One region of the Streptomyces sp. NPDC005863 genome, then DNA from elsewhere that is predicted to be linked to it. Evidence: riboswitches for the same ligand, from Rfam matches in the RefSeq annotation. Region 1 holds a riboswitch; each other region holds the start of a gene.
The links. Region 1 has a riboswitch for cobalamin ahead of metE (5-methyltetrahydropteroyltriglutamate--homocysteine S-methyltransferase). Riboswitches for the same ligand answer to the same signal wherever they lie in the genome.
Positions count from the first base shown of each region.

Region 2: it holds a riboswitch for cobalamin, as region 1 does, so the genes downstream of both, cobN (cobaltochelatase subunit CobN) here and metE (5-methyltetrahydropteroyltriglutamate--homocysteine S-methyltransferase) in region 1, are expected to answer to the same signal.
Region 3: it holds a riboswitch for cobalamin, as region 1 does, so the genes downstream of both, ACFYO9_RS37190 (ABC transporter substrate-binding protein) here and metE (5-methyltetrahydropteroyltriglutamate--homocysteine S-methyltransferase) in region 1, are expected to answer to the same signal.
Region 4: it holds a riboswitch for cobalamin, as region 1 does, so the genes downstream of both, ACFYO9_RS02695 (ribonucleoside-diphosphate reductase subunit alpha) here and metE (5-methyltetrahydropteroyltriglutamate--homocysteine S-methyltransferase) in region 1, are expected to answer to the same signal.

Region 1 is NZ_JBIAII010000002.1:109,371-113,562, forward strand. Features, by position in the region: gene ACFYO9_RS06815 (type II secretion system protein GspG) at 1-141, shown strand, start outside; gene ACFYO9_RS06820 (hypothetical protein) at 152-1,297, shown strand; gene ACFYO9_RS06825 (cysteine hydrolase family protein) at 1,351-1,911, opposite strand; cobalamin riboswitch at 2,064-2,290, shown strand; gene metE (5-methyltetrahydropteroyltriglutamate--homocysteine S-methyltransferase) at 2,452-4,192, shown strand, end outside.
Region 2 is NZ_JBIAII010000005.1:305,474-309,665, reverse strand. Features, by position in the region: gene cobN (cobaltochelatase subunit CobN) at 1-2,383, opposite strand, end outside; cobalamin riboswitch at 2,419-2,551, opposite strand; gene ACFYO9_RS20420 (cobalamin biosynthesis protein CobG) at 2,670-4,127, shown strand; gene ACFYO9_RS20415 (precorrin-8X methylmutase) at 4,124-4,192, shown strand, end outside.
Region 3 is NZ_JBIAII010000017.1:139,276-143,467, reverse strand. Features, by position in the region: gene ACFYO9_RS37195 (FecCD family ABC transporter permease) at 1-515, opposite strand, end outside; gene ACFYO9_RS37190 (ABC transporter substrate-binding protein) at 644-1,621, opposite strand; cobalamin riboswitch at 1,665-1,838, opposite strand; gene ACFYO9_RS37185 (M67 family metallopeptidase) at 1,802-2,224, opposite strand; gene ACFYO9_RS37180 (amino acid permease) at 2,314-3,816, opposite strand.
Region 4 is NZ_JBIAII010000001.1:644,360-648,551, reverse strand. Features, by position in the region: gene ACFYO9_RS02695 (ribonucleoside-diphosphate reductase subunit alpha) at 1-1,982, opposite strand, end outside; cobalamin riboswitch at 2,113-2,249, opposite strand; gene ACFYO9_RS02690 (GNAT family N-acetyltransferase) at 2,299-2,796, opposite strand; gene mctP (monocarboxylate uptake permease MctP) at 2,898-4,192, opposite strand, start outside.

The DNA of each region.
Region 1 (4,192 bases):
GATTCGTCGGCGGGCGGCACGGAGGAAGCGTCGGACATCTCCACCGACGCGGAGGGCAACCTCGTCGGCACCTGGTTCGAGTACACGCCGTGCAGCGGCCTCGACATCGAGGTCGGCTCCGACTTCTCCGAGAACGGCTAGCGGGAGCGCCATGGCGGACATCCGGCTCCTGGACTCCTTCTGCACGCTGCCGACCCGCAAGGTCGGCGCGGACGCCAACGGCAACATCGACGCCATGCGGCGGTACCTGGAGGGGCTCACCGCGGAGTACTACATGGTCGAGTGCTTCACGAAGTACTACACGCAGCGCTACCCGGACTCCGAGGTCATCAGCGAGATCAGCTATCTGAACACCAAGCGGTTCCGCGGTGTGACCGAGATCCTCGCCAAGTGGATCCTCCGTGAGTACCGCAATGTGTTCGGCCGCGACGCCCTGCGGCGCAACATCAAGACGCAGACGTCCGGCCGGCAGCTCCGCTCGGACATCCTCGGCGTCCGGACCGAGGGCACGACCCTGCTCCTCGAACTCGTCGAGGTGACCACGGTCGACGAGGCCAAGGACGCCGAGGTCGAAGACCTCAAGCACAAGATGGACACCCTGAAACGCTTCGTCATCGACCCGGCCCTCCAGGAGATGCTCTCCCTGCAACGCGCCGGGCGGGTGAGCCTCGGCGTCCCGACGCGGATCGAGGTGCGCCGGTCGACCTGGCGTCCGTACTGGCACGAGCTGTACTACCCGCTCCTGCCGACCCAGGCCGCCACGGGGGCGCCCGGCAGCGTCAAGTACGAATGGATCTGCTACAAACCCACGTTCCGTCCCGACGGCATCGGCAAGGACGGCCTGGTGCTGTACGAGATCCACACCACCCCCCTGCCGCAGGGCGCGCCCCTCGAAGTGCTCAACAGGGTCGCCCGGCGCCTGCGCGAACTGGAGAACCAGCATCAGCTCGTGCTGCTGCCCGCGATGCAACAGTACTGGGACGACAACGACGCCGACGGCAGGGAGCTGAAGAAGTGGCTCGCCATCGGCCTCGGCGCGGCTCTGCTCGTCACGCTCGTGGTGATGGCCTGGCCCGCCGCGGTGCCGCTCGCAGCGGCGGCGGTCGAGACCGCGGGGGCAGCCGGAGCCACCGGGGCCGCCGAGGCCGCGGGCGCCGCGGAGGCCGCCCAGTTGGCGAACGCCGTGCGGTACGCCCAGAGCGCGACGAAGGTCCCGGGTTACTTCGAGCGGGCGCAGGCGGCCCTGCGCCCGCTGCTGTCCGGCGGACCCGGCCTGGGTCTCGTGGGCAGTCACTGAGTCGCGGCCGGGGCGCGGCCCATGGCGTCCGGGTCGTCAGGAGGCGCGGCTCGTCAGGAGGCGTTGTCGAAGACGACGTTCTTGGTCTCGACCGCCCCCGCCGCCCGACCCGGCGCCGCCTGGCGGGCCCAGTACAGGTTCGTGTGTGCGACGACCAAGTCCGGCGTCGGCGCGCCCCATGCGGTCTTGTCGACCGTCGTATGGGCGTCGCTCACCAGCGTCGTGTCGTACCCCCTGACGAACGCGCCGTGGAGGGTCGAGCGGATGCACGCGTCGGTCTCCGCGCCCGTGACCAGGAGCCGCCCCACCCCGAGCCGTGACAGCACGGCCTCCAGCGTGGTGTCCTCGAACGCGTCGCCGTAGCTCTTCTCGACGATCGGCTCGGCGTCCATGGGGGTGAGTTCAGGGACGAGCCGCCAGCCGTCGCTCCCGCGCGTGAGTCCCTCGTCGAAGTGCTGCACCCAGACGACCGGAACCCCTTCCTGCCGCGCCCGCTCGACGAGTCCGGAGATGTTCGCGACGACCTCGTCGCGCCGGTGGCTCCCCTCGACGACGTCCTGCTGCACGTCGATGACAAGGAGTGCGGTGTTCGGCCGGTTCTCCAATGTGGTCATGGTCCACCTTCGTTCGCTCGCGCCGGGCTCATCTCTCCCCACGCTAGCCCCACCCACTGACAGCCGGTCCTGGGCACAGCCGCTGTCACGCTCGTGACCCGCTTCACATTCCGACATGCGGGCCGGGGTGGGCGATCGGTTGGCGTGCGCCTAGGGTGAGCGGTGCAGCTGGTTCGCCCCGTCCGCCAGGCGGGATGCGTCGTAAGAGGGAACCCGGTGGGAATCCGGGACTGCCCCGCAGCGGTGAGTGGGAACGACCGCCGTCAACAGCACTGGACCCGACCGGGTCCGGGAAGCGACGGCCAGTAGGTGTCCCGTGTCCGGCCGACACGCGACGTGCCCGCGAGTCCGAAGACCTGCCCGTTGCCCGCACGCGACCGATCGCGTGCGGCCCTTTCGGTGACCTCGTGGGCGGGTCGGCGTACATATCGAGCGGCACGCGCGGCATCCGCCCGCGACGTGGTCCGCCCGGTCGGTCGTCCCTTCGCGCCATGTCCGGTCTCCGGGAGAACCAGGACACATCTCGCGAAGGAGAGTTCCGTGACAGCGCAGCCCGCGGCCGCGGCGGCACGAGCCACCGTGTACGGCTACCCCCGCCAGGGTCAGAACCGGGAACTGAAGAAGGCCGTCGAGGGGTACTGGAAGGGCCGCGCCACCGCTGCCGCCCTCCGGGAGACCGCGGCGGACCTGCGCCGTTCCAACTGGCAGCAGTTGGCCGACGCCGGCATCGACGAGGTGCCGACCGGGGACTTCTCGTACTACGACCACGCTCTCGACACCAGTGTCATGGTCGGCGCTGTCCCCGAGCGGCACCGCGCGGCCGTCCAGGCCGACGCCCTCGACGGCTACTTCGCGATGGCGCGCGGCACGCAGGACGTGGCGCCGCTGGAGATGACGAAGTGGTTCGACACCAACTACCACTATCTGGTGCCCGAGTTGGGCCCCGACACCGTGTTCCGGGCCGACTCCGCCAAGCAGGTCACCGAGCTGACGGAAGCCCTCGCGATCGGGCACACGGCACGCCCCGTCCTCGTGGGCCCCGTGACCTACCTCCTGCTCGCCAAGCCCGCGCCGGGCGTGGCCGCGGACTTCGACCCGCTGACGCTCATCGACCGGCTGCTGCCCGTGTACGCCGAGGTGCTCGCGGACCTGCGTGCGGCGGGCGCCGAGTGGGTCCAGCTGGACGAGCCCGCCCTGGTCCAGGACCGCACGCGGGCCGAGTTGAACGCCGCCGAGCGCGCCTACCGCGACCTCGGGGCCCTCACCGACCGCCCCAAACTGTTGGTCGCCTCGTACTTCGGGCGCCTCGGTGACGCGCTGGGCATCCTGGCCAAGGCGCCGGTCGACGGTCTGGCCCTCGACTTCACCGAGACAGCCGCCGCCAACCTCGGCGACCTCGCCTCCGTCGGCGGGTTGTCGGGCAAGCGGCTTGTCGCGGGCGTCGTCAACGGCCGCAACATCTGGATCAACGATCTGGAGAAGTCCCTCGCCACGCTGGGCACGCTCCTCGGTCTCGCCGACCGCGTGGACGTCGCCGCGTCCTGCTCGCTCCTGCACGTCCCGCTGGACGCCGGCGCCGAGCGGGACATCGATCCGCAGGTCGCACGCTGGCTCGCCTTCGCCCGGCAGAAGACGCAGGAGATCTCGGTGCTGGCGCGCGGACTCTCGCAGGGCACCGGCGCCATCGCGGCCGAACTCACCGCGAACCGCGCCGACCTGGCCTCCCGCGCCGGTTCCGCCCTCACCCGCGACCCGGCCGTCCGCGCCCGCACCGCCGCGGTCACCGACGCCGACGCCCGCCGTTCGCAGCCATACGCGGAGCGCGCGGCTGCCCAGCGCGCCGCTCTCGGTCTGCCGCTGCTTCCGACGACGACCATCGGCTCCTTCCCGCAGACCACCGAACTGCGCACCGCCCGCGCCGACCTGCGGGCCGGACGGATCGACACGGACGGATACGAGGAGCGCATCAGGAACGAGATCCGCGAGGTCCTGTCCTTCCAGGAGAAGGCGGGCATCGACGTCCTGGTGCACGGCGAGCCCGAACGCAACGACATGGTGCAGTACTTCGCCGAGCAGCTGACCGGCTACCTCGCCACGCAGCACGGCTGGGTGCAGTCCTACGGCACCCGTTACGTCCGCCCGCCGGTCCTCGCCGGCGACATCTCACGGCCCGAGCCGATGACGGTCCGCTGGACGACGTACGCGCAGTCGCTGACGAGCCGCCCCGTCAAGGGCATGCTCACCGGCCCCGTCACCATGCTCGCCTGGTCCTTCGTCCGCG
Region 2 (4,192 bases), on a different contig from region 1:
AGGGGCCCGCGGGGACGAAGCCGCCGTTCAGGGCGTGCACCGCGTGGTCGAGCTCGGCGGTCGTGCCTGCGAGGCGCGGGACGACCTCGCGGGCCGCGAACTCCAGGACGGCGGCGACCTGTTCACCCTGGTCGGTGGGGAGCGCGGCGAGGTCCCAGTCCGCGTCGTCCATCGCCTGGACCAGCGCGCGGGCCTTCTCCTCGGCCTCGTCGGCGCCGGTGCGGGTCGCCGCGGACTCGTCGAGACCGAGGGCCTCGCGCAGACCCGGCAGTGCGGTGGTGCCGCCCCAGACCTGGCGGGCCCGCAGGATCGCGAGGACGAGGTTGACGCGGTCGGCGCCGGCCGGGGCCGCGCCCAGCACGTGCAGACCGTCGCGGATCTGCATGTCCTTGATCTCGCAGAGCCAGCCGTCGACGTGCAGCAGGAAGTCGTCGAAGCCGTCGTCGTCCGGACGGTCCTCCAGACCCAGGTCGTGGTCGAGCTTGGCGGCCTGGATGAGCGTCCAGATCTGCGCGCGGATCGCGGGCAGCTTCGCCGGGTCCATGGAGCTGATCTGGGCGTACTCGTCGAGGAGTTGCTCCAGGCGCGCGATGTCGCCGTAGGAGTCGGCGCGCGCCATCGGCGGCACCAGGTGGTCGATGAGCGTGGCGTGCACGCGGCGCTTGGCCTGTGTGCCCTCGCCCGGGTCGTTGACCAGGAACGGGTAGATCAGCGGCAGGTCGCCGAGTGCGGCGTCCGGGCCGCAGGCGGCGGAGAGGCCCGCGTTCTTGCCGGGCAGCCACTCCAGGTTGCCGTGCTTGCCGAGGTGGATCATCGCGTCGGCGCCGAAGCCGCCGTCGGAGTCGGCGGCCGCGATCCAGCGGTACGCCGCCAGGTAGTGGTGCGACGGCGGCAGATCCGGGTCGTGGTAGATCGCGATCGGGTTCTCGCCGAAGCCGCGCGGCGGCTGGATGAGGATGAGCAGGTTGCCGCGGCGCAGGGCGGCGAGCACGATGTCGCCCTCCGGGTCGCCGCCGTCGCCCACCCGGGACCTGTCCAGGAACATCTCGCCGGGCGGCGGCCCCCAGTGGCCCTCGACGGACTCGCGCAGCTCCGCGGGGAGCGTCGCGTACCACCGCTTGTAGTCGGCGGCCGGGATGCGCACCGGGTTGGCGGCGAGCTGCTCCTCGGTCAGCCACTCCTGGTCGTGGCCGCCCGCGTCGATCAGGGCGCGGATCAGCTCGTCGCCGTCGCCGGAGACCAGGCCGGGGATGTCGGCCTCGGGCCCGAAGTCGTACCCCTCGGCGCGCAGCCTGCGCAGCAGCGCCACGGCGGAGGCGGGGGTGTCGAGGCCGACCGCGTTGCCGATGCGGGAGTGCTTGGTCGGGTAGGCGGAGAGGACCAGCGCGAGGCGCTTGTCGGCGGCCGGGATGTGCTTGAGGCGGGCGTGCCGCACGGCGATGCCGGCGACGCGGGCCGCGCGCTCGGCGTCGGCCACGTACGCGGGGAGCCCGTCCTCGTCGATCTCCTTGAAGGAGAAGGGCACCGTGATGAGGCGGCCGTCGAACTCCGGCACCGCGATCTGGCTCGCGGCGTCGAGCGGCGAGACGCCCTCGTCGTTCTCCTCCCAGGCGGAGCGCGACCCGGTCAGGCAGAGCGCCTGGAGGATCGGCACGTCCAGGCCGGACAGGGCGCCCGCGTCCCACGACTCGTCGTCGCCGCCCGCGGAGGCCTCGGCGGGCCTGGTGCCGCCGGCCGCGAGGACGGTGGTCACGATGGTGTCGGCGGCGCGCAGCGCGTCGATCAGCTCGGGCTCGGGGGCGCGCAGCGAGGCCACGTACAGCGGCAGCGGGCGGGCCCCGGCGTCCTCGATCGCGCCGCACAGGGCGTCCACGAAGGCGGTGTTGCCGCTCATGTGGTGGGCGCGGTAGTAGAGCACCGCGACGGTCGGGCCCTCGACGTCCGCGCGGGCCGTGCGCTCCAGCGGGCCCCAGGACGGGGCGGGCGCGGGCGGCTCGAAGCCGTGGCCGGTGAGCAGCACGGTGTCGCAGAGGAAGCGGGCCAGCTGCTCCAGGTTGGCGGGGCCGCCGTGCGCCAGGTAGGCGTGCGCCTCGGCGGCGATGCCGACCGGCACGGTGGAGGACGCCATCAGCTGGGCGTCGGGTGCCTGTTCGCCGGTGAGCACGACGACCGGGAGGCCGGTGGCGATGAGCTGGTCGAGGCCGTCCTGCCAGGCGCGGACACCGCCGAGGAGGCGTACGACGACGAGGTCGACGCCGTCGAGCAGGGCGGGCAGCCCGTCGAGGTCCAGGCGCGAGGGGTTGGCGAACCGGTAGTCGACCGGGCCTCCCGCCGCGCGGGCGCTGAGCAGGTCGGTGTCGGAGGTCGACAACAGCAGAAGCATGCGGGCGCAGGCCTTCCTCGGGGTGTCCGCGCCCCGGGTGGTCGTATGGACGGCGGGAGTTCCTGGCTCACCCCACGGGTGGGGCTCACAGTGGCGGGACCGCGCCGGATTCGCACCGGGCTTCCTCCCTCGGGTCCTGGTGGACCCACGCCGTCGCTGGCGTCGACGGGCTCGGCGCCCGCCGCCTGCATAGTAAGTCCTGCCCGCCGCGAGCGGGGCGGCCACCTGCCGGGACGGCCCGTCTCGGGAGGCGACCGGCCGGATCGGCGTGGGTATGCTCGCCGCCATGCCGCCCACCCGAGCACCCTCCCCAGACCAGGGCGAATACCCCATACGTGACCGGGGTGACGCCTGCCCCGGAGCGCTCCGCCTGCACCTCGCCGACGACGGCCGCCTGGCCCGACTCCGGCTGCCCGGCGGCCTCTTGACGGGCCATCAGGTCGAGGTGCTCGCCGACGTGGCGGAGCGCCTGGCGGACGGCAACCTCAGCATCACCTCGCGGGGCAACATCGAGCTGCGCGGGCTCGGCGAGGCCTGCGGCGGCGAACTCTCCCGCCTGCTCACCGGGGCGGGCCTGCTGCCCTCGGAACGGCACGAGCGCGTCCGGAACGTGGTGGCGTCCCCGCTGGCCACGACGGACGGACTCGGCCACGCCGACGTGCAGTTGTGGGCCCGTGAGCTGGACGGACTCCTCTGCGGGGCGGAGTGGGCGACGCAGCTCTCCGGCCGCTTCCTGTTCGTCTTGGACGACGGCCGCGGGGACGTGGCCGGGCTGGGCGGCGATGTGACCTTGATCGCAGAATCGGGGGGTACGGCGGTCGTACGGGTCGCGGGGCGCGCCGTCCGCATCGCCGCGACCGACGCACCGCGCGCGGCCCTCGCCGCCGCCGGCGCCTTCCTGGACGAGGCCCGCGAGGCGGGCAACGGCGCGTGGCGGGTACGGGAGCTGCCGGCGGGGCGGGACGTGGATGTGGCGGGGGCGTTGAAGGGGGCGGGGGTTGCGGTGGCCGCTGCGGCGGGGGCGGGGGTCGGCTTGCCGGACGCGTTGGTCGCCACCGGGAAGGCGCCCGCCGGCCCGTCGGACGTGCCGGTCGCCGCTGGTGAGGCACCGGCCGGTTTCCCGGACGTGCCGGTCGCCGGCGCTGAGGCGCCCGTCGGCCTCCCGGACGTACCCGTCACCGGTCCGCCCGTACCCGTACCCGTCGCCATCCCGGACGTACCCGTCACCGGTCCGCCATCACCCGGCGTCCACGGGCGGGCCGTCCTCGTCGGTGCGCCGCTCGGGCGGGTGAGCGTCGACGCGTGGCGGGCGCTGTTGCCGTTGCCCGGCGACGAGCTGCGGGTCACGCCCTGGCGCGGCTTCGTGCTGCCCGGCTTCGCCGACGACGTCGCCGCCCGGGAACGGCTTGCCGCGCTCCGCGGCGCCGGATACCTCACCACCCCCGACGCGCCCTGGCTCGGCGTCGGCGCCTGCACCGGCCGCCCCGGCTGCGCCAAGTCCCGCGCTGACGTCCGCGCGGACGCCGTGCCGGGCCCCGGCGGCCTTCCCGTCCACTGGTCCGGCTGCGAACGGCGCTGCGGCCACCCGCACGGGGCGTGGGTCGACGTACTCGCCACCGGCGAAGGGCGGTACGAGGTCACGGTGCACGCCCCCGGCGAGGAACCCGCACGGGTCACGGGCACAACCCTGACCGAGACGGTCACCACCGCACGTACCACCACGAAAACCACGGCCACGAGATGAGCGAGAGCACAGTGTTCGACTACGAGAAGGACGGCGCGGCGATCTACCGCGAGTCCTTTGCCACC
Region 3 (4,192 bases), on a different contig from region 1:
ACGGCGACGCCCGCGAGGATCAGCCGGCCGGTGGCGAAGCCGCCGCCGCTCCTGGCCAGCGAGTAGACGAGGACCAGGGAGATCAGGGCGCCCGCGAAGGAGGCGGCCGGGATGGTGACGGTGGTCGACAGGGCTGCGCCGAGCCCGAAGACGCCGCCGAGCACGATCGCGGAGACCGCGCCGACGGAGGCGCCGGAGGAGACGCCGAGCAGGAACGGGTCGGCGAGGGGGTTGCGGACGAGGGCCTGCAGGACGGTGCCGATGACGGCGAGTCCCGCGCCTACGGCTGCGCCGAGCAGGACCCTGGGGAGGCGGACGTCCAGCACGATGGTGCGGAAGGGGGAGGGCTCCGCCCTGCCCGTCAGGGCCTCGACCACGTCGCCCGGCGGGATGCGGACGGAGCCCAAGGCCAGCCCGGCGAGTATCGCTGCCGCGAGGGCCACGGTGAGCCCTGTCAGGGTGAGGAGGCGGCGCCCCCGTGCGTCCCGTCGATCGCCCTTCGGGCTCGTCCTCAAACGCCGGACGGGCTGAAAGATCCGCCCCACGGGCTGGATGAGTCGCCCCGCGGGCTGAAGGATCCGCCCCGCGGGCTGAATGAGTCGCCCGACAGGCTGAATGAGCCGCCGCGCGGGCTGGATGCCCCTCACAGCTGCGCCGCCAGCTTCCTCACCGCCTGCGGTGCTCGTACGCCGGTGACCACGTCCGACAGCCGCAGCACCGCGAAGCTCTTGTTCTTGACGGCCGGGACGTCCTGGAGGGCCGGGTCGTCCAGGAGGCGCTTCTTCTTCTGGGCGACCGTCGTCGCGCCGTAGTCGAGGATCAGGATGGTCTCGGGCCCGCGCTCGACCACCTTCTCCCAGGAGGCGTCGGTGAAGGACTTGTCGACGTCGGCGAAGACGTTGCGGCCGCCGGCCCGTTCGATGATGTCGTTGCCGATGCCGCGGCCGCCCGCGGTGAACGCGGTCTTGTCGCCGCTGTCGTAGACGAAGACGGAGTGCCGCTTCTTGCCCCGGGACTTCGCCGCGGTGGCGGCCAGTTCGCTGCGGGCGCCCTCGACCCACTTCTCGGCGCGGCCGCGCACCCCGAAGGTGGCGCCGACCTCGCGGACCTCGCGGTAGACGTCGTCCATGGAGACCGGCTTCTTCGCGCAGCCCTCGACGTTCAGGCGGGTCTTGATGCCCGACTTGGCGAGCGCGGGGCGGCCGCGGCCGTCGCCCGCGAGGAAGGCGCTCGGGTAACCGCCGTACACGAAGTCGGGGTTGGCGGCGAGCAGCTTCTCGTACGAGGGGTACTCCTCGGCGAGCGCGGGGCGTGACGTGTACGCCTTCTCGTACTTCGGCAGGACCTTGTCGTCGAGGTAGGCGGTGCCCGCGATGCGGTCGGCGAGGCCGAGTTCCAGCATCACCTCGGTGGTGTGCTGGTTCATGGTGACGGCGCGCTTCGGGGGTGCGTCGTACGTCGTCCGCACACCGCAGTTGGTGACGGTGTACGGGAATCCGGCGGCCTTGGCGGCGGGTTTCGCGTCACCTCCGGAACCGGAGGACGAGCACGCGGCGAGCGGGACGAGCAGGGTGGCCGCGGCGAGTGCGCGTATGCCGGGGTGGCGGTGACGGCGGGACATGGCTGAGCTGCCTCCTCCAGGGGATTTCCGCGTCCCCTGTGTTGCGTGGAGAAGGGCGGCAGGTCAGTTCCTGACTCCCCCGGCCCCGGCGCTGCTTGCCGGGTGGAACGGGGTCACAGTGGCGGGACCGTGCCGGGTTCGCACCGGCTTCCTGGGTCCTGCCGCCCTCATGAGTAAAGCTCAGTATGCCTCGACGACCTTTACCTCTTCCTCGGTGACCTCGCCGTCCACGATCCGGTACGAGCGGAACTGGAAGGGGCCCGCGCCGTCGGTGTCGGCGGTGGAGACCAGGACGTAGTGCGCGCCGGGCTCGTTGGCGTACGTGATGTCGGTGCGCGAGGGGTAGGCCTCGGTCGCCGTGTGCGAGTGGTAGACGATCACCGGCTCCTCGTCGCGGTCGTCGAGATCGCGGTAGAGCTTGAGCAGGTCACCCGAGTCGAACTCGTAGAACGTGGGCGAGCGCGCGGCGTTGAGCATCGGAATGAACCGCTCGGGCCGGTCGGTGCCCTCCGGTCCCGCGACCACGCCGCAGGCCTCGTCGGGGTGGTCCTTGCGCGCGTGCGCGACGATCTGGTCGTGGAGGGCCTGGGTGATGGTCAGCATGGGAGCCAGGATAAGCAGAGGGCCCGCATCGTACCGAAGTGTGGTACGGGCGGGCCCACATGCTGGACAGCGGCCTTGGGGACGGCCGGTCAGTCCTTGTCGAGCGGGTCCCTGTCGGACGTACCGCCCTGGACGCCGACCTTCTGCCGGTTGAAGGCCGCGGCCTGCGGGTTGCGGCTCTTGAGCACCAGGTACGACACGGTCAGGATCGCGGCCCAGACCGGGGCGGCGTACAGCGAGATCCGCGCGTCCTTGTCGACGCCCATCATCACGATGACCATGCCGATGAAGAGCAGCGCGAACCAGCTGGTGTACGGGGCTCCGGGCGCCCGGAAGGTGGACTGCGGCAGCTCGCCGCGGTCGGCCTTGCGGCGGTAGCGGATCTGGCAGCACAGGATCATGATCCAGGCCCACATGCCGGAGATGGTCGCGAAGGAGACGACGTAGTTGAACGCCTCGCCCGGCCACTGGTAGTTGATCCAGACGCCGACGAGCATGAACGCGGCCGAGACGGTGGTGCCGGTCAGCGGCAGGCCGTTCTTCGTGAGCTTGGTGAAGAACTTCGGGCCCTGGCCGTTGAGCGCCAGGTCGCGCAGCATGCGGCCGGTGGAGTACATGCCGGAGTTGCAGGAGGAGAGCGCGGCGGTGAGGACCACGAAGTTCACGATGGCGGCGCCGACGCCGAGACCCATCTCCTCGAAGGCCTTCACGAACGGCGAGACGCCCGGCTTGAATGAGGTCCACGGGACCACCGACAGGATCATGATCAGCGCGCCGACGTAGAAGACGGCGATGCGCCACGGCACGGTGTTGATGGCCTTGGGCAGGACGGTCTTGGGGTCCTTGGACTCGCCCGCGGTGACGCCGACCAGCTCGACGGCGAGGAAGGCGAACATCACGATCTGCAGGGTCATCAGCGTGGAGCCGATGCCGTTGGGGAAGAAGCCGCCCTCGTCCCAGAGGTGGGTCACCGACGCGGTGTCACCGGCGTCGGAGAAGCCGATGGTGAGGATGCCGACGCAGATCAGGATCATGCCGATGATGGCGGTGACCTTGACCATCGAGAACCAGAACTCCAGCTCACCGAAGAGCTTCACGGAGATGAGGTTCGCGCCGTACAGGATGACGGTGAAGACGAGCGCGTAGGCCCATTGTGGGAACGAGTCGTGGGTCCAGTACTGCATGTACTGGGCGGCCGCGGTGACTTCCGTGATGCCGGTGACGACCCAGAAGAGCCAGTACGTCCAGCCGGTCACGAATCCGAAGAACGGGCCCATGAACTCGCGTGCGTACTCCGAGAAGGAGCCGGACACGGGCCGGTACATGAGGAGCTCGCCGAGCGCCCGCATGATGAAGAAGATGACGAGGCCCGCGATGGCGTACGCCAGGATGAGGCTGGGACCGGCCTTGTGGATGGCCTTGCCCGCGCCGAGGAACAGGCCGGTGCCGATGGCACCGCCGATCGCGATCATCTGGATCTGCCGGGCTCCGAGCCCGCGCTGGTAACCCTCGCCCTCGCCGGACGGGCCGCCCTGCACGACACCATTGCCGCCAGGCTCGCCGTGGTGCTCTTCGACCTGCACTGAGGTCATGGTGACGCCTTTCTCCATGCTGATCCGCGCCCGCACATCTGCGTTGTGGCTGCGGATCAGGTCCTGATCCCCCCGGATATGGATGGAGTGCTACCGGCGGTCTGCCGGCTGAAGCGCCCTCGGCGACATGGGTGGCGTCGCCGAGCGGTCGTGAAGATGTATCACGGTGAACGAAGTGAGGAAATGAGCCACCTGTGGCGCAGAACACAGGGAGAAGCGGACAAAGCGCCCTAGACATGGCAAAGCAGGGCAATGCCGTGACGCGATCGTTATCCGGATTTGAGGATCCGCTGAGCGAACGGCCCGCCCGATGAACGGAACCTGTCTACTACAACAAATTTTGCTGCCCTCTGCACCTAAGTGTGGCGAGGGCCGC
Region 4 (4,192 bases), on a different contig from region 1:
TAGGCGTTGACCTGGAGGAACTCACCCGAGAGCGTCTCGCGCTTGAAGAGGTTGGAGACCTGCGGCTCGATGCACTCGTACACGCCGGCGATGGACGCGATGGTCGCGGTCGGCGCGATGGCGAGCAGCAGCGAGTTGCGCATGCCGGTCGCGGCGATACGTTCCCGCAGCGCCGCCCACCGCTCCGGCCAGGTCAGCTCCACGTCGTAGTGGTCGGGGTGCAGGATGCCGCGTGCGGTGCGGGTCTTCTCCCAGGCGGGCAGCGGGCCGCTCCGCTCGGCGAGGTCGGCGGAGGCCTCGTACGCGGCGAGCATGATGCGCTCGGCGATGCGGGTGGAGAGGGCGCGCGCCTCGGGGGAGTCGAAGGGCAGCCGCAGCTGGAAGAAGACGTCCTGCAGACCCATCGCGCCGAGGCCCACCGGGCGCCACTTGGCGTTGGAGCGGCCGGCCTGCTCGGTCGGGTAGAAGTTGATGTCGACGACGCGGTCCAGGAAGGTGACGGCCGTGCGGACGGTCGCGTCGAGGCGCTCCCAGTCGATGTCGCCGTTCTCCACGAACGCGCCGAGGTTGACCGAGCCGAGGTTGCAGACCGCCGTCTCGCCGTCGTCCGTGACCTCCAGGATCTCCGTGCACAGGTTCGAGGAGTGCACGGTGTGGCCGGGCTCGGCGGTCTGGTTGGCGGTGCGGTTGGCGGCGTCCTTGAACGTCATCCAGCCGTTGCCGGTCTGCGCGAGGGTGCGCATCATGCGGCCGTACAGCTCACGGGCCGGGATGGTCTTCTTGGCCAGGCCCGCGGCCTCCGCCGCGCGGTACGCGGCGTCGAAGTCGTCGCCCCACAGGTCGACGAGGCCCGGCACGTCGGACGGCGAGAAGAGCGACCACGGCAGGTCGGCGGCGACCCGGCGCATGAACTCGTCCGGGATCCAGTGCGCGAGGTTGAGGTTGTGCGTGCGGCGCGCGTCCTCACCGGTGTTGTCGCGCAGCTCCAGGAACTCCTCGATGTCGGAGTGCCAGGTCTCCAGGTAGACCGCGGCCGCGCCCTTGCGCCGCCCGCCCTGGTTGACCGCGGCGACCGAGGCGTCCAGCGTCTTCAGGAACGGCACGATGCCGTTGGAGTGCCCGTTGGTGCCGCGGATCAGCGAACCGCGGGAGCGGATCCGGGAGTACGAGAGGCCGATGCCACCCGCGTGCTTGGAGAGCCGGGCGACCTGGTGGTAGCGGTCGTAGATCGAGTCCAGCTCGTCCAGCGGGGAGTCGAGGAGGTAGCAGGAGGACATCTGCGGGTGGCGGGTGCCGGAGTTGAAGAGCGTCGGCGAGGACGGCAGGTAGTCCAGGCGGCTCATCAGGCGGTACAGCGCGGCGACCTCGTCGAGCGCGCGGACGCTGCCGTCCTCGGCCAGGCCGCTCGCCACGCGCAGCATGAAGTGCTGCGGCGTCTCGATGACCTGCCGGGTGAGGGGGTGGCGCAGCAGATAGCGGCTATGCAGCGTGCGCAGGCCGAAGTAGCCGAAGCGGAAGTCGGCGCCGTCGGCGAGCGCGGTGTCCACGAGCGCGTCGAGCCGGGCGGCGTGCGCGGCGACGAAGTCGGCGGTGCGGTCGGCGATCAGGCCCTCGCGGTGGCCGACCGCGATCGACTCGGTGAAGGAGCGCACGCCCTGCGTGGCGGCCTCGGCGGCGACGGAGAGGGAGAGCAGCCGGGCGGCGAGCTTGGAGTACGCCGGGTCCTCGGAGATGAGCCCCGCGGCCGCCTCGGTCGCGAGCGTGCGCAGCTCCGCCTCGTCGGCCCTGGCCGAGCGGCCGCGCAGCGCGGCGGCGGCGACCCGGCCGGGGTCGGCGTCGGGGAGGTCGGCGGTGAGGTCGGTCAGGGTGCGCAGCAGCGCGGTCCCCGGCGCGTCGGCACCCTCGGTGCTGTCGGTGCTGTCGGTGCTGGCACTGGGTCGCGGTGCCCGCGCTGACGCAGGTTCGGCAGGCGCGATGGTCACGTGGAGCTCTCCCTCGCTCGGCTCTGGGCCTGCGCGAGGGGACGGCACACACGGGCGCACCCGGACAGGGCGGCGTACCGCGTCCACCGGCCCATTCCACGAGGCCCGGACGGTCGGCACCCGGGCCGGACGGCACGGGTGCGCTGCCGGCAGGTCTTCGGACTCCGCGTACGACAAAGGCGTACACGTCCACCGTTGCGGGACAGTTCCGGACTTGCACCGGATTCCCCTGCGGCGACAGCGAGCACGAGCATACATCTTGTGTCGGCTCGCGGAAGCAGGCCCACATCTTGTGTCGGATCGCGGAGGGTGGGGCCTAGAGTGTCAACGCGTAGGTGAGCAGCGGGAGGTCGGGCAGCGGGCACCAGTCGCGCTCCGGGGTCCGCACGAAGCCGAGGCGTTCGTAGAGCCGGTGTGCGGTCCGCATGGAGGGCGAGGAGGACAGCACGAGCCGGCGCCTGCCCGCCTCCCTGGACCGCTGCAGGCATGCGCGGACGAGCAGTTCGCCGACCCCGCGGCCGCGCGCCGCGGGCGAGACCGCCAGCATGCGGATCTCCGTCTCGTCGCCCCGCGCGATGTCGGCCAGCGCGCCGCCGGACGGCACGAAGGTGACCCCGCCGAGCAGCGCGCCGTCGTCCGCCACGGCCACCAGGATCTCGGCGTGCGCCGCGCGCCCCGCCACGTCCCGCAGCACGGGCAGGTAGTGGTCCTCCGCGCCGTAGTCCAGGTGTCCGTCGTCGAGATAGGCCTGCGCGGTGAGGTCGCCCAGCGCCGCGTACTCCTCGGGGTGTGCCGCTCTGATCGTGATGTCCATGGGGCGCAGTGTGCAACAGCGCACGACAAAGGGCCGCCGGTTTTCCGGCGGCCCTCGTGCGTCGGCGGTGCGGGAGCGGACTCAGCCCCGCGGGAGCGGGGTCAGTGGCCGGCGCCCGCGGTGGCCGGGGGCAGTTCCTCCACGACGCCGGGGTCGCCCGCGTCCGCCGTGTAGTCCTCCGGAGACGTCTCGTCGACGCCCTCGGGGGCCTTCAGCGCCTTCAGGACGAAGGTGAGGACCACGGTGACCACCACGTTCAGGACGAAGGCGGTGAGGCCGATGTAGCCGATCTCGCCGATGCCGGGGATCGTGTCGGACGAGCCGCCGAAGTGCTTCTGCGTGGGCGAGGCGACGCCGTACGCGGCCAGCGTGCCGTAGACCATGCCGACCGCCCATCCCGCGAGCAGCGCCCAGCGGTGGAACCACCGGGTGAACAGGCCGCCGACCAGCGCGGGCATGGTCTGCAGGATCCAGATGCCGCCGAGCAGCTGGAAGTTGATCGCCACGGTCTTGTCCATGCCGAGGACGAAGATGAGGGCGCCCACCTTCACCAGGAGCGAGACCAGCTTGGAGACCTTGGTCTCCTGCTCGGGCGTCGCGTCGGGCTTGATGAAGTCCTTGTAGATGTTGCGGGTGAAGAGGTTCGCGGCCGCGATGGACATGATCGCGGCGGGCACGAGCGCGCCGATGCCGATCGCGGCGAAGGCGACGCCGGTGAACCAGTCGGGGAACATGTCCTCGAAGAGCTGCGGGATGGCCAGCTGACCGTTGTCGACCTTGACCCCGGCCGCGATCGCCATGAAGCCGAGCAGCGCGAGCAGGCCCAGCATCAGCGAATAGAGCGGCAGGATCGTGGTGTTGCGGCGGATGACGTTGCGGTTCTTGGAGGAGAGCGTCGCCGTGATCGAGTGCGGGTACATGAAGAGCGCGAGCGCCGAGCCGAGCGCCAGCGTCGCGTACGTCCACTGGCCGGCCTCGGGCGGCGCGAGGGCGCCGCGCGGTTTGCCCGTGCCCTCGTTGACCACCCCGAAGGCGTCGCCGGCCTTGGCGAAGATGTCGTCGAAGCCGCCGAGCTTGATCGGGATGTAGATGATCGCGACGGTGATGACGAGGTAGATCAGCCCGTCCTTCACGAACGCGATCAGCGCGGGCGCGCGCAGCCCCGAGGAGTACGTGTACGCGGCGAGCACCGCGAACGCGATCAGCAGCGGCAGGTCCTTGACGAACCAGTTGGTGTCCGGGCCGCCACCGATGCCCATGACGTCGAGAACGGCCTGGATGCCGACCAGTTGGAGCGCGATGTACGGCATCGTGGCGAGGATGCCGGTGACCGCGACGGCCAGCGAGAGACCCTTGGAGCCGAACCGCCCGCGCACGAAGTCCGAGGTGGTCACGT